DNA from 4 places in the Providencia stuartii genome. Region 4 is predicted to be linked to each of the others. Evidence: predicted binding sites of a transcription regulator. Region 4 holds the regulator's gene; each other region holds the start of a gene.
The links. Region 4 encodes Fur, which represses iron uptake genes when iron is present. Its sites were predicted from a motif close to ATAATAATGAGAACNACTATCAA; they were not measured.

Region 1: the regulator Fur is predicted to act here: its motif matches at 1,789-1,811, upstream of P2E05_RS04590 (TonB-dependent hemoglobin/transferrin/lactoferrin family receptor).
Region 2: the regulator Fur is predicted to act here: its motif matches at 1,597-1,619, upstream of P2E05_RS11140 (siderophore-interacting protein).
Region 3: the regulator Fur is predicted to act here: its motif matches at 1,522-1,544, upstream of P2E05_RS04100 (TonB-dependent receptor domain-containing protein).

What each region holds. Positions count from the first base shown of each region.
Region 1 is NZ_CP119546.1:1,075,102-1,078,306, forward strand. It holds gene P2E05_RS04590 (TonB-dependent hemoglobin/transferrin/lactoferrin family receptor) at 1-1,720, opposite strand, end outside; gene dinB (DNA polymerase IV) at 1,893-2,948, shown strand; gene pepD (beta-Ala-His dipeptidase) at 2,994-3,205, opposite strand, start outside.
Region 2 is NZ_CP119546.1:2,553,542-2,556,746, forward strand. It holds gene P2E05_RS11125 (cytochrome ubiquinol oxidase subunit I) at 1-363, shown strand, start outside; gene cydB (cytochrome d ubiquinol oxidase subunit II) at 353-1,363, shown strand; gene P2E05_RS11135 (DUF2474 domain-containing protein) at 1,320-1,499, shown strand; gene P2E05_RS11140 (siderophore-interacting protein) at 1,661-2,500, shown strand; gene P2E05_RS11145 (hypothetical protein) at 2,655-2,831, shown strand; gene zinT (metal-binding protein ZinT) at 3,013-3,205, shown strand, end outside.
Region 3 is NZ_CP119546.1:954,507-957,711, forward strand. It holds gene P2E05_RS04100 (TonB-dependent receptor domain-containing protein) at 1-1,487, opposite strand, end outside; gene hpaC (4-hydroxyphenylacetate 3-monooxygenase, reductase component) at 1,888-2,406, opposite strand; gene hpaB (4-hydroxyphenylacetate 3-monooxygenase, oxygenase component) at 2,426-3,205, opposite strand, start outside.
Region 4 is NZ_CP119546.1:3,140,033-3,143,237, reverse strand. It holds gene P2E05_RS13985 (beta-N-acetylhexosaminidase) at 1-729, shown strand, start outside; gene fur (ferric iron uptake transcriptional regulator) at 1,279-1,728, opposite strand; gene fldA (flavodoxin FldA) at 1,897-2,424, opposite strand; gene ybfE (LexA regulated protein) at 2,570-2,863, opposite strand; gene P2E05_RS13965 (type I secretion system permease/ATPase) at 3,034-3,205, opposite strand, start outside.

The DNA.
Region 1 (3,205 bases), 2.1 Mb from region 4:
TGGTACGTATTTGTAACTGGTCATCCGCTTGTATGACTTGGTCGAAGTCGACGATTGCACCCAAACGAATTCCATGCATACGTTCTTTACCTAGATTGCGGCTGCTGCCGGTTAAACTGCTATTAGCGAATTGCACTTCATACTGTTCATCAATAACAGGTGCACGCCATGTACGGCTAATATCACCAAAAAGCGTGAGGTTAGGTGTTGTTTTCCAAAGGAGCCCCAAATGAGGCGAGATACCACTATAAGTGACGGAACGATAATCATGGCCGATGAGAGGGTCTTGCTCCATATAGGTTGCAGCTAAATTACCTTTACCCTTGTTGGTAACATAATCGTAGCGTACGCCCGGAGTGATTGTTAGCCTATTCCAAGTTATTGCATCTTGGATATATGCGCTGGTGGTTTCTTGGACTCCAGCAGGCATAAATTGCGGTTGAAAATAACCATAATTATATTCAGGCTTATTGGCTTTTCCTGCATCGAACATCAAAATGCCACGATCATTCTTATGCCATCTTGCACCAATGGTAACTTGGTGTTCTAACCTCCCCGTATCGAAGACACTTTCATTATGAATATCAAAGAGTTGATCTGTATAGTTAACCCAGCTTTTATTACCTAGGCTGGACGTTAAGAATTTAGACGCATTTTCTGGTCTAGTGTCATGCTGCTTGGTTTTTGACCATGCGTATGTGGCTGTTAGATTGATCAAATCACTATTTTCAGGGATAAAATTCCACTTCACGCTGTAGTTTTGATCTTGCTGATCTCGCTGTACCAATTTACGTTTGATCGCACCATCAAAGCCATATTGGTCGATCTCTCTTTGTGTTGGTGTGCTCAGTTCATCTCGTTTTGCAGCCCAAGGCACTAAGTTATCCGATTCTGAGCGCATTGCAGATAAACTGAGAGTGTGCTGGTCATTGAGGTAAATATTGCTTTTAATTAAATAAGATAATTGATCTGATTGAGAAAAACCGAATCGGCTCCCATCAGGACGACGTAAATCATCCCCTTTTCTTTTGCTGACATACAATAAGCCATCGGCAATCCCATTAAGCGTTTTGCCATATAAGGCTGAACTATAAATATTTTGACGGTCGTTGGTGTGATAGCTGTATTTAAACATCGCTCCGAAATGCTGTCCTGTCCGTAACAGGTCTTCAGGATCTTTGGTGGTGATTTTGACGGTTCCACCAAAGCCGCCATTGCCGTCCATAATGTTATGTGGACCTTTATCAACATCGATACGTTTGATGAGTTCAGGTTCGATAAACACTGAACCTTGGCGGTATTTTTCAAAGCCCTTGGGCGCATCATCAAGAGTGACTTTAACGTCTTCCATATCTCCCATCCCCCAAATATTGAGTGTTTGCCCTCCAGGGCGAGGGGAACCGGATGATGAGACTCCCGGTAACTGATCGACTAGCTCGGCCAGATTATTGGCTTGGGTACGTTCGATATCTTTTAATTTAAGCACTGAGCTGCCTGCGCCAACACTTGAATTTAAATGACCAACAACAGATAGGGCTGGAAATTGAATGGGTTGATCTTGTTCTTGTTTGTGCGATGCCTCAAGAACGGTTTCTGCTCCGTCCGCAGAGGCTGCTGTGGTAGCGATCAGTAAACTCGCAAAGGAGAGACGATTGAGCCTAGACAAAAAGGCACGTGTTGGTTTATCTATTTTTACTTGCTGAGTGGAATTTTTATTCATTATATTCTCGATAATTCACCATTCTTATCAATATCTACTATTAGTCGTTTGAGAACGTTTTTCCGGTAATGAAAATGATAATTATTTTTATATTGACGGTTTTTTTGAGGAATAATTGCACACCTAATAAATAAACTGTATATTTAAACAGTATCTATTCGGTGAGATTGTAATGCGTAAAATAATTCATATTGATATGGACTGCTTTTATGCCGCAATAGAAATGCGTGACGACCCTAGTCTACGTAATGTTCCTATTGCCGTGGGGGGGAGTGCTGAGCGTCGTGGTGTAATTAGTACAGCCAACTATGAGGCAAGGCGCTACGGTGTACATAGTGCCATGTCAACAGCGGTTGCATTAAGGTTATGTCCCCATCTAAAAGTTCTACCGGGTAGGATGGCTCTCTATAAAGAAACGTCTTTGCATATCCATAAAATTTTTTCTCGTTATACCGATTTAATTGAGCCCCTGTCATGGGATGAAGCCTATTTAGATGTGACAGATAGCCAATACTGTCATGGCTCAGCAACACTGATTGCTGAGGCTATTCGTCAGCAAATTTTTGATGAGCTACAGCTGACTGCTTCAGCAGGGATCGCACCAATAAAATTTTTAGCCAAAATTGCTTCGGATTTAAATAAACCCAATGGGCAGTTTGTCATCACACCTCAACGTTTACCGGAGTTTGTGTTGTCATTACCGTTGAAAAAAATTCCGGGGGTTGGCAAAGTCACGGCGCAAAAGTTATCAGATATGGGATTGGAAACGTGTGCGGATGTGCAACATTATGATGCTGTCACTTTAATTAAAGCAATGGGGAAGTTTGGGCAGGTCTTATGGGAACGCTGCCATGGTATTGATGAACGGCCCGTTAATCCTGATAGATTGCGTAAATCTGTGGGGGTTGAACGGACTCTGGTGAAGGATATTTATCACTGGGAGGAGTGTTTGCCATTATTGGATAAGTTATATGAAGAGTTGGAAATCAGGCTGACAAAAGTAAAACCTGACCGGCGTATTGCACGCCAAGGCGTAAAAATAAAATTTAATGATTTCCAGCAAACAACTCAGGAACATATTTATCCAATACTCGATAAGCAAGACCTTGTACTTTTGGCTAAACAGGTTTGGGAAAATCGTCGCGAAAATCGAGGGGTTAGGCTGGTTGGTTTGCATGTGACTTTGCAAAGCCCACAATTAGAAAGGCAATTATTGTTAGAACTTTAAAGTACCCGCCCCAGTAGAGCGGATACTTTGATTAGCCGTCGTTCATTAGCCTTTAACTGGGATTGCTTTTAGAACCGCAGTCAATAGTTTCCAGTATTCACCAACACTTGCGATATGGACACGCTCATCGGGTGAGTGCGCACCACGAATGGTTGGTCCAATAGAAACCATATCCATGTCAGGGTAAGGTTTTTTGAATAGACCACATTCAAGGCCTGCATGGATCACCATAACATTCGGCACCTTACCAAACAGTT
Region 2 (3,205 bases), 590 kb from region 4:
TTTCGTGTCATGGTTGGGCTGGGTTTATTGATGATCGCCGCTGGCGTTTGGGGATTATGGTTGCGCTACCGTAAAAATCTTTATGAATCAAAAACCTTCTTACGTTTTATGTTTATCATGGCACCCTCTGGTTTGATCGCTATTTTAGCCGGTTGGTTTACCACAGAGATAGGACGTCAGCCTTGGGTCGTCTATGGATTACAAAGGACATCCGATGCCGTCAGTGCTCATGGCGAAATGCATATGAGTATCAGTCTATTAGCATTCTTTATTGTTTACGGTAGTGTTTTTGGTATTGGCTATATGTACATGATGAAATTAATTCGCAAAGGGATCCAGGAGGATACAACTCATGGGCATTGATTTACCACTTATTTGGTTTGTCATCATTGTATTCAGTATTTTGATGTACATTGTTATGGATGGTTTCGATTTAGGGATTGGTATCTTATACCCAGCCCTGAAAGATAGCCAAGATCGCGACTTGATGATGAACAGTGTCGCGCCTGTGTGGGATGGCAATGAAACATGGCTAGTATTAGGTGGTGCGGGTTTATTTGGTGCCTTCCCCCTCGCCTATGCCATTGTACTGGATGCGCTATCGATTCCTCTCACCTTTATGCTATTGGCCTTGATTTTCCGAGGGGTTGCTTTTGAGTTTCGTTTCCGAGCCGATGAATCACACCGCAAGCATTGGGATCATGCCTTTATCTGGGGTTCTATCTTTGCCACTTTTGTACAAGGTGTTGTTGTTGGTGCCTTTATTCAAGGTTTCCATGTCGAAAACCGTGTTTACATGGGAGGCTATTTTGATTGGTTCTCACCATTCCCATTATTCTGTGGTTTCGGCTTAGTTATTGCTTATGCCCTACTCGCTTGTGGCTGGCTGATTATGAAAACCGAAGGACACTTACGACAAACAATGTACCGTTTATTACGCCCATTAACGTTATTAATGCTTGCCGTGATCGCGGTCATTAGTGCATGGACGCCTGTCCTTAATGAGGCTATTTATCAGCGCTGGTTTAGCCTTCCAAACCTATTCTTCTTCCTACCAGTACCGTTATTAGTCCTTGGTTGTGTCTATATCATGTTAATCAGTGCCAAACGCAAACGGTCAGACAGCGTGCCTTTTTTAGCGGCCTTAACATTGATTTTCCTTGGCTTTACTGGTTTAGGCATCAGTATCTGGCCAAACCTGATCCCACCTGCGATTAGCTTCCGTGATGCCGCAGGACCAATGGAAAGTTTAGGCTTCATGCTGGTTGGCGCACTGTTTATTATCCCTATTATTTTGGTTTACACCTATTGGAGTTACTATGTCTTCAGAGGAAAAATTACCCCAGACCAAGGCTACCACTAATCACACTGTTTCATCGCCATGGTGGAAAAAAATAGGTTGGATGGCAATAATTTGGTTTGGGAGTGTCCTAGCGTTATTTGCCTTCTCATCCCTATTTAGGCTGTTAATGACCGCCGCGGGAATGAAAGTGAAATAAATTTCGTTGTTTGGAATGCCGTATTGTGTCAAATACGGCATTTTTTTACTCTAAAAATGTTTGGTTTTCGGTGATTTATATTCAAGAAAAGCATGATATGATAATGATAACAATTCCCAAATAATAATTTTATCATTATCATTAATAAAAGGAGACCGCCTGTGGCAAATGACAAACCAGTCGAAAAAAATATTTACCGCCCGGCGCCACCACAGCTGATTCAGGTCAAATCTGTTACCGATATTAGCCCTTCAATTCGTAGTATCACTTTCACTGGCGAACGGCTTGGTGACTATCCAACCCAATGTGAAGGTGGCCATATTAAAATTTTCCTTGCCCCCGATTTAAAAAGCCAGCCTGCATTACCTATCCTCAGTGAACATGGCCGTAGTTGGCCTACCGATAAGCCGCGTCCGTTTGTTCGTACCTACACGGTGCGTGCGATCCGTCCGGAAGTGAAAGAAATAGATATTGAGTTCGCCATGCATGACGGTAATGAAGGTCCTGCTTACTTGTTCGCTCGTGATGCTGTAGAAGGTAACTGGATGGGAATAACCAACCCAGGTGGCCCAGACCCATTATTACCGCATAGCCAGCATTATTTTATGGCTGGAGACTCTAGCTCCTTGCCCGCCATTGCAGCCTTACTGGAAAAAATGCATGCAAAAGCAACCGGTAAAGTGGTTTTACGTTTAGACCACCCAGACGATATGCGTGAATTAATCAAACCAGCAGGGATTGAGGTGATATGGGTTTGTGGCGGCATCAACAAAACTGAAGAATTAATCAATACCTTCAAATCTTGGGATATTCCCTCTGAAGATGCTTCATTTTGGATCGCTGGCGAAGACCAAATAATTCGCGATTTGCGCCGTTTTGTACGTCGTGATAAAGGCTTTGGTCGTGAAAGCATTTATGCTATTCCTTATTGGCGTTATGGCTATGATGAGGAAGGTTATCATCAAGAAAGACATCACGTCATGGATAACCCTGACGATTAAGAAGTAACAATAGCGAATAACATGAAAGTGATGGTTATTACCATCACTTTTTCTATAGCGCAATGCGTGTCAATATGTGCTTTATTCTGTCACTCACTTTTCAATAATTATCATGTGATCTATTGTATTTGCTTAACTTTAAGAAGGAGTTCTTATGCGTATAGGATTATTAACCGCTTTGATAGTCGTCCTTTCAGGATGCTCAACCCCCTCCCCTGATGATAAAAAAGAGGTTCAAGTAAAGAGCGACCCATATGAAGATAGCGTGCTAAATACGATCAAAAAAAATCAGGACATTTATAAAAAACAACAAGAAAGCAAACCTAGATAATCAATGACTCATTTATCAATTATCAAAGGAAAAGATTTATTGCACTCTTTTCCTTTTATTTCAAATGATTAGACATATTCCCATAAATTCTATTTATTCAAATTTAAAAATAAATTTTTGCACCTAACTAATGTTATGTTATAACATAATGGAATTCATTTATGACTATGGGAACATTTCAATGATTAACAAACCCTTTATTGCTATTGCTCTGAGTTTCAGCTCACTATTGATGAGTGTTAATGCTCTAGCCCACAGCCATGCACATCCTCAGTCAGAAAAAGCCAAACAAGCCAGCAAAGGCTTTTTTGATGATGCAGATGTCAAAGATAGAAAACTCAGTGATTGGGATGGGATATGGGAATCTATTAACC
Region 3 (3,205 bases), 2.2 Mb from region 4:
AGTGTTAGCCAGTTTACGGGTTTATATTCCAACGAACTGGAAAGACTGTACTCTTTGCGAACGCCGCTACGTAAGAAACGGTTTTTCTGCAAGTTTTCTTTTAAAATAGGGGAGTTAGGTCCTGTATCTTCATGTTGAAAAGAACCGCCAAGGGTTAAATTAAATTCACCAAAACGGCTTTCAAACGTAGAGCGATTGGTTAAGTTAACGCCATAGCGATCAGCTCGAATATCCGATAATAAGCCTTGTTTGTACTCTTCATTTTGTGGATCAGGTAGCTGTTCTGTTGATAAATCAAACACAGGAACATTACCGATGTTAGCATTGTACATACGGCTCACTGAGCGTGTATACCAAAACTCCGATGTGAGGTTGAGCCAGTCATTATCAGGGTTAAAATTGTGTTTTGCCGATAAAGCATCAATGGTTATTTTACTAGGAACAAACTGTGTTGATTCACCTTTGCTGTTCGGGGCCATAATCATTGAAGGCATAATTTCCCCCCAACTTGCGTCATAACGGCGATAAATCAGCTCCAGTTTTTGATTTTCAGTTAGCTCTCCCATCCCTTTGAGCAGCCAAGACTCACTTCGGCTATGTGTATCAAGTACCTCTTTACCAGCAGGAAACGCTTCGATCACTGCGGCTGTCGTCATTCCTGTGCCGCCGGTTGTCGAATAATGTGCTTTTTCGTAGCGATCAGCACCATGCTTACCAGCAAAGTAGTTACCCTGTTTACGATAAGCGTAAGCTGCAAGGAGTTGGTAGCGATCTTGGTCAGTTGCCATCGCTACACTGCCGAATCGACTGTTCATATTCGGCCATTGATTTGCATCGTCGCTATCTTTGATTTTTGTATAAAACCCTGAGCGTTCTGAAACGGTATTATTTGCCATCCCACCTCTTAAACGAACACCAAACGTTTCGCCTTTAGGGATCACGTCAGCGGGTTGTAATGTGGTTACACGCACTGCTCCACCAATAGCGCCAGCCCCATCAGTGGCAAGCGTAGGGCCTTTGTCGATGCTAACTTGACTAATCAAATCGGGGTCTAAATAACTCCGCTGCTGTACACCCGCATAGCCTCGATAAACATCGATTGATTGTTGTGTTCCATCAACAATAATAGGCACGCGGCTTTGACCTTGTAGACCCCGAATATTAACATCAAGGGCGCCACCGTTACGAATATCACCTAGATGCACCCCACTGACGCCACGTAAGAAATCAGCGGAGGAATTCCCTCGAAATCTTTCAACTGTTTTTCCATCGATATAAGAGGAAGAGCCGAGCTGTAAATAAGGGAACTCGGCATCCAACTCTTTTTGTGATTTTGCTGAAACTTTTAGTGGGCCTAATTGCGTTATGTCTTGAGTTGAGACTTGGGTTTCAGCGTAAGCAACCATCATTCCGCTTGCCATAAACGGACTAACACCAATAATTAATTTAAGAAGCCGAGAAACAGGCCTCATGGAATGTTTATTCATGACGATTATTATTTAAAGTTAATTGGTAATACGATTGTAAATAATAATTATTATCATTCAATTAATTAACTAATCATTAACATTAAAAGGCGAGTTTGTACTAACATATTGATTATAAAAAATTATAAACATAGGTAATTTACATTTAGGCAGGCGATATAATTACATAATTTTTGTTGGGATATTAAAAATATAGCTAGGCACAATGAATAATGGACGAATTGATTGCGAATTAGCGTGTATCCCCGACCGATAGAGGGGTGACAGCATTAATTCAGAGGTAAGGAACTCGCATAGGCATGGTTAAATGCGTAAGGGAGAGGGAGGAGGGGGAATGTGAATCATATAAAAAAGGCACCGTGCTATACGGTGCCTCGTTGATTCATTATTGTAATAAAGGTTATGCAGTGACTGCTAGTACTTGGTGCATAACAGGGTGGAATTTACGCTTGAAGTAAATTAACCCATGACCTTCTTCTCTTACAATAATCTGCTTTATCTCAACCAAGTAAACAGAATGCGTACCAATATCTTGCACTTGGGTAATTTCGCCTTCTAGATTCGCTAGAGCATCTTTCAAGAGTGGTTGCTGCAAAATACCTCTATCCCAGACACTCCAAGCAAAACGCTCTTCCATCGTCGAGCCTTTCATTCCAGCGAAGTGGCAAGCCATTTCTTCTTGTTCATGGTTAAGCACGTTGACACACAGGCGGCCATTTTCTTGAAAGACCGCATTCATAGCACTGTTGCGGTTAACGCATACCATCAAAGTGGGTGGCGTGTCCGTGACGGAACAGACTGCTGTTGCCGTAATACCGCAACAACCGGCAGTACCATCCGTGGTGACAATGTTAACGGCTGCACCAAGACTTGCCATCGCATCTCTGAAACGTAGGCGATGTTCATTTTCTAAAGACATATTGACCTCCTGCTGCCGATTACTTCAGCAGCGAATCTAACTGATTAATATCATTGTTGTTATGTAAATGTGGGCGTTTCCAGCCATGCTGATCGTAATCAGACAGACAGCGGTCAACCATATCGGTCATTGCCTTCATGTTACCTGAACCATATGCATGTCGTAGACATTGCAGACGAATTTCGTCTTGGCTACCTGCATAGTTAATTTCGTACAGTTCATGACGTCCACCGAACTCACTACCAATCGCATCCCACATGAGTTTTAAGATCTTGATACGTTCTACATGATCCATGCCGTTAGAGCCACGCACATATTTTGCCAGATACTTATCAATTTCTGGATTGTTCATGTCTTTCACGCTAGAAGGTAGATATATCAAACCACTCGTTACGTTACTTTCGATGATATTCTTAATTTTTGTATAGGCCATTGGTGCCATTACTCGATACGTTTGAATCGCTTGAGTATCTGGTAAATATGCACCGCCTTCCCACGCTTTTGCTTCTGAAGTCATTGCATCGGTCAGTGACCAGAATAAATTACGCCATGCAACCACTTCACCTAAGTCTGCTTGTACGCCTCGGAAATCGATAACGCCTGTACATTCAAGGCTTTTTTGTAATAAACCAGTGATAAAATCTAGTTTGACAGCTAAACGTACACAAGCTTGTAATGGGAATAAACGTGCAAAACCACCTTGTACAGCCCAATTACGCGCACGATCGAAATCACGATAAATTAAGACGTTTTCCCAAGGGATCAGAACATGATCCATCACTAATATCGCATCATTTTC
Region 4 (3,205 bases):
TTCGATTCGGCGAATGATTGGGCTAATAAAGGTTATCAAGTGGTCATTTCGAACCCTGACTATGTGTATTTAGATATGCCTTATGAAGTCAATCCAAATGAAAGTGGCTATTACTGGGCGACCCGAGCGAGTGACGAACAAAAAATCTTTTCTTTTGCGCCTGATAATTTACCACAAAATGCGGAAACTTCCGTTGATAGGGATGGTAACTCATTTAGTGCGAAAAGTGATAAGCCATGGCCAGGTGTCTATGGTCTTTCTGGACAACTATGGAGCGAAGCTGTAAGGACGGATGATAAGGCGGAATACATGCTATTTCCTCGCATCCTGCCTTTAGCTGAAAGGGCATGGCATAAAGCGCAATGGGAAAATCAGTACCAAATAGGTCGTGAATATATCGGCGGTAAAACCAATTATGTTTCACAGCAAAAACTGGCAGATGATTGGAGCCGTTTTGCGAGTCTCGTTGGTATGAAAGAGTTACCCCGTCTAGATAGAGCAGGGGTGGCTTATCGTATCCCTGTGCCTGGTGCGAAAATTGAAAATGGCCTTTTACTCGCCAATATCAGTTATCCAGGTTTAGTGATTGAATATGCTTTAGCAGATAGCGACCATTGGCAAACGTATTCAGCACAAAAGCCTCCAAAGGTTAAGGGTAATGTAAAAGTACGAGCCAAAAACCCAGCTGGAACAAGAACAAGTCGTGTAGAAACGGTGGTGCAAAAATAACGAGAGACTATGAGGGTGGTGCCAGAGCGTACCACCTTTTTAAATGCTAGGTTTAACCGCCTATTACAGTACTCGTGTATGTTTAATAGATGATGATTGCCAAGAAATTAACGCTTTCAGCTTCAATAGACACCGCTTTTTTCTATATCCAGACGACATGTATTTTGAGGAGACTCAGTAATCTCGTCATTGGCACTTAGGTGCTTTATCTTTTCTAATACACCTTTCCCTGACAATCGCAGCATCAGGTTCATCGTAAACTGTTAGCTATTTATAGTTAGCTGAGTTTATAGATACAATATAATGATGCGACTGTTTGATTAACGTCTGTTTTGTCATGAGATCGATGATTGGAAAATAGAAGGATGGGAGAGATGATGACTCAGGATGTTTTTCTTGATAAATAAGGCAAGCTGACGCAAGACATGCGTCAGTATTTAGCGATAAACAAAAGAAAACCCCATGTGATTCATGAGGTTTATCAGTATATATAAGGAGCTAAATACGTTCCTTTTTATGAATTATGTTAATGGTTTTTCAACCATTAAATTACTCTTTTGCTTCGTGAGCATCCGCATTTTCGCGGCAATCGCCATCAGCACAGTGACCATATAGGTACAAGCTGTGGTTAGAGAGTTTAATACCATGGCGTGCAGCAATATTGGTCTGACGTTCTTCAATGGATTTATCAGAGAATTCGATAACTTTACCACAATCTAAACAAATCAGATGATCGTGGTGGTGCTGTTGAGTCAGTTCAAAAACGGATTTACCGCCTTCAAAGTTATGACGTGTGACAATGCCAGCATCATCAAATTGGTTCAATACGCGGTATACCGTAGCCAGACCGATCTCTTCGCCCATATCAATGAGTTTTTTATAGAGATCTTCCGCACTGACGTGATGGCACTCAGGCTCCTGAAGTACTTCCAATATCTTTAATCTTGGAAGAGTGACTTTGAGTCCAGCATTCTTCAATGCTTTGTTGTTGTCTGTCATGCGGGTTTGTCCTGTATCTTAAATCATAAATTTAACAATAATGAGACATTTTTAACATAAGCTCAGTTGTCATCGAAACTGATTTACAATTATAGGCATGGAAATAAAAAATAGAAACCATGCTCTGTCTCATTATTATAATAGTTTCATTTTATTTCTATCGTCAGCTTAGCCCAAAATTTCGGCTAGAGACATCTCTTCTGAAATTTGTTGTACCCATGCATCAACGCGTTCTTCAGTCAGCTCAGGCTGGCGGTCTTCATCAATAGCAAGGCCGATAAAGTGATTATCATCTGCCATACCTTTAGACACTTCAAAATGGTAGCCATCTGTAGGCCAATGACCGACAATGACAGCGCCACGTGGTTCAATAATATCGCGAATGGTCCCCATTGCATCACAGAAGTATTCTGCGTAGTCTTCTTGGTCACCACAGCCAAATAGCGCGACAAGTTTGCCATCAAAATCAATTTCTTCGAGGGTTGGGAAAAAGTCATCCCAATCACATTGAGCTTCGCCGTAATACCAAGTTGGGATACCGAGAAGTAGAATATCGAATGCTTCAATATCTTCTTTGCTGCATTTAGCAATATCATGAACTTCCGCGTTCTCACTGCCTAATCTCTTTTGGATCATCTTGGCAATATTTTCTGTATTACCAGTGTCACTACCGAAGAAAATGCCTATGACTGCCATAAAGTGAATAACCTCTTGTTTTTCCAATCTGGTTTGTTCAAGCCAGATAGGGCTAAATTTGAACTAAAATAACGAGAATTTTGGCCCTATTTTGGCGAAAAAGCGTGAATAAATCTGTCGAATTTGTGTGATTTAGAAGAGGAAATCATTCACCAGAAGGCTCGTAGACCAGTGCTAGTTGTGACATCAACATTTCTTCTATTAGCTCACTACGGCTCATGTTTTTTTCATCAGCCAATTGATTCAATATGGCCACTGCATCTTCATTGAGTTTTAATTCGACGCGGCGTAGTCCTTTGACCTTATCACGCTTAAGTTGGTTTCGTTTGTTAATTCTTAATTGTTCATCCCGCGATAGCGGACTTGTTTTAGGTCGCCCAGGCCTGCGTTCCTCAGCGAACAAATCAAGGGTAGTGCGATCAGTTTGTTCTTTTGCCATATTTTTTTAATGCTAAAGGGCGTGTACCAATAATCCAGCGCGCAATGATACCCTAGCTGACTCCCTTGTACCATAGCGTATATGGAGCGAAAGTTATTGATAGTAAAAAAAAGAATGATTTGCTTGAAAAAGCACCAATCTAGATTCTATTGGTGCTAATTAAGCACAATTTACTGGGTCTGCTGCCGCCACAGATGGGCATAAACGCCATTTTTCTGTAGTAAATTTGGGTGGGTATCGATTTCGGCAATTTCGCCATTGCGAATAACACAAATCCTATCGGCATACTGAATCGTGTTTAAGCGATGTGCGATACTGATGACTGTCCTTCCTTTAGTAATA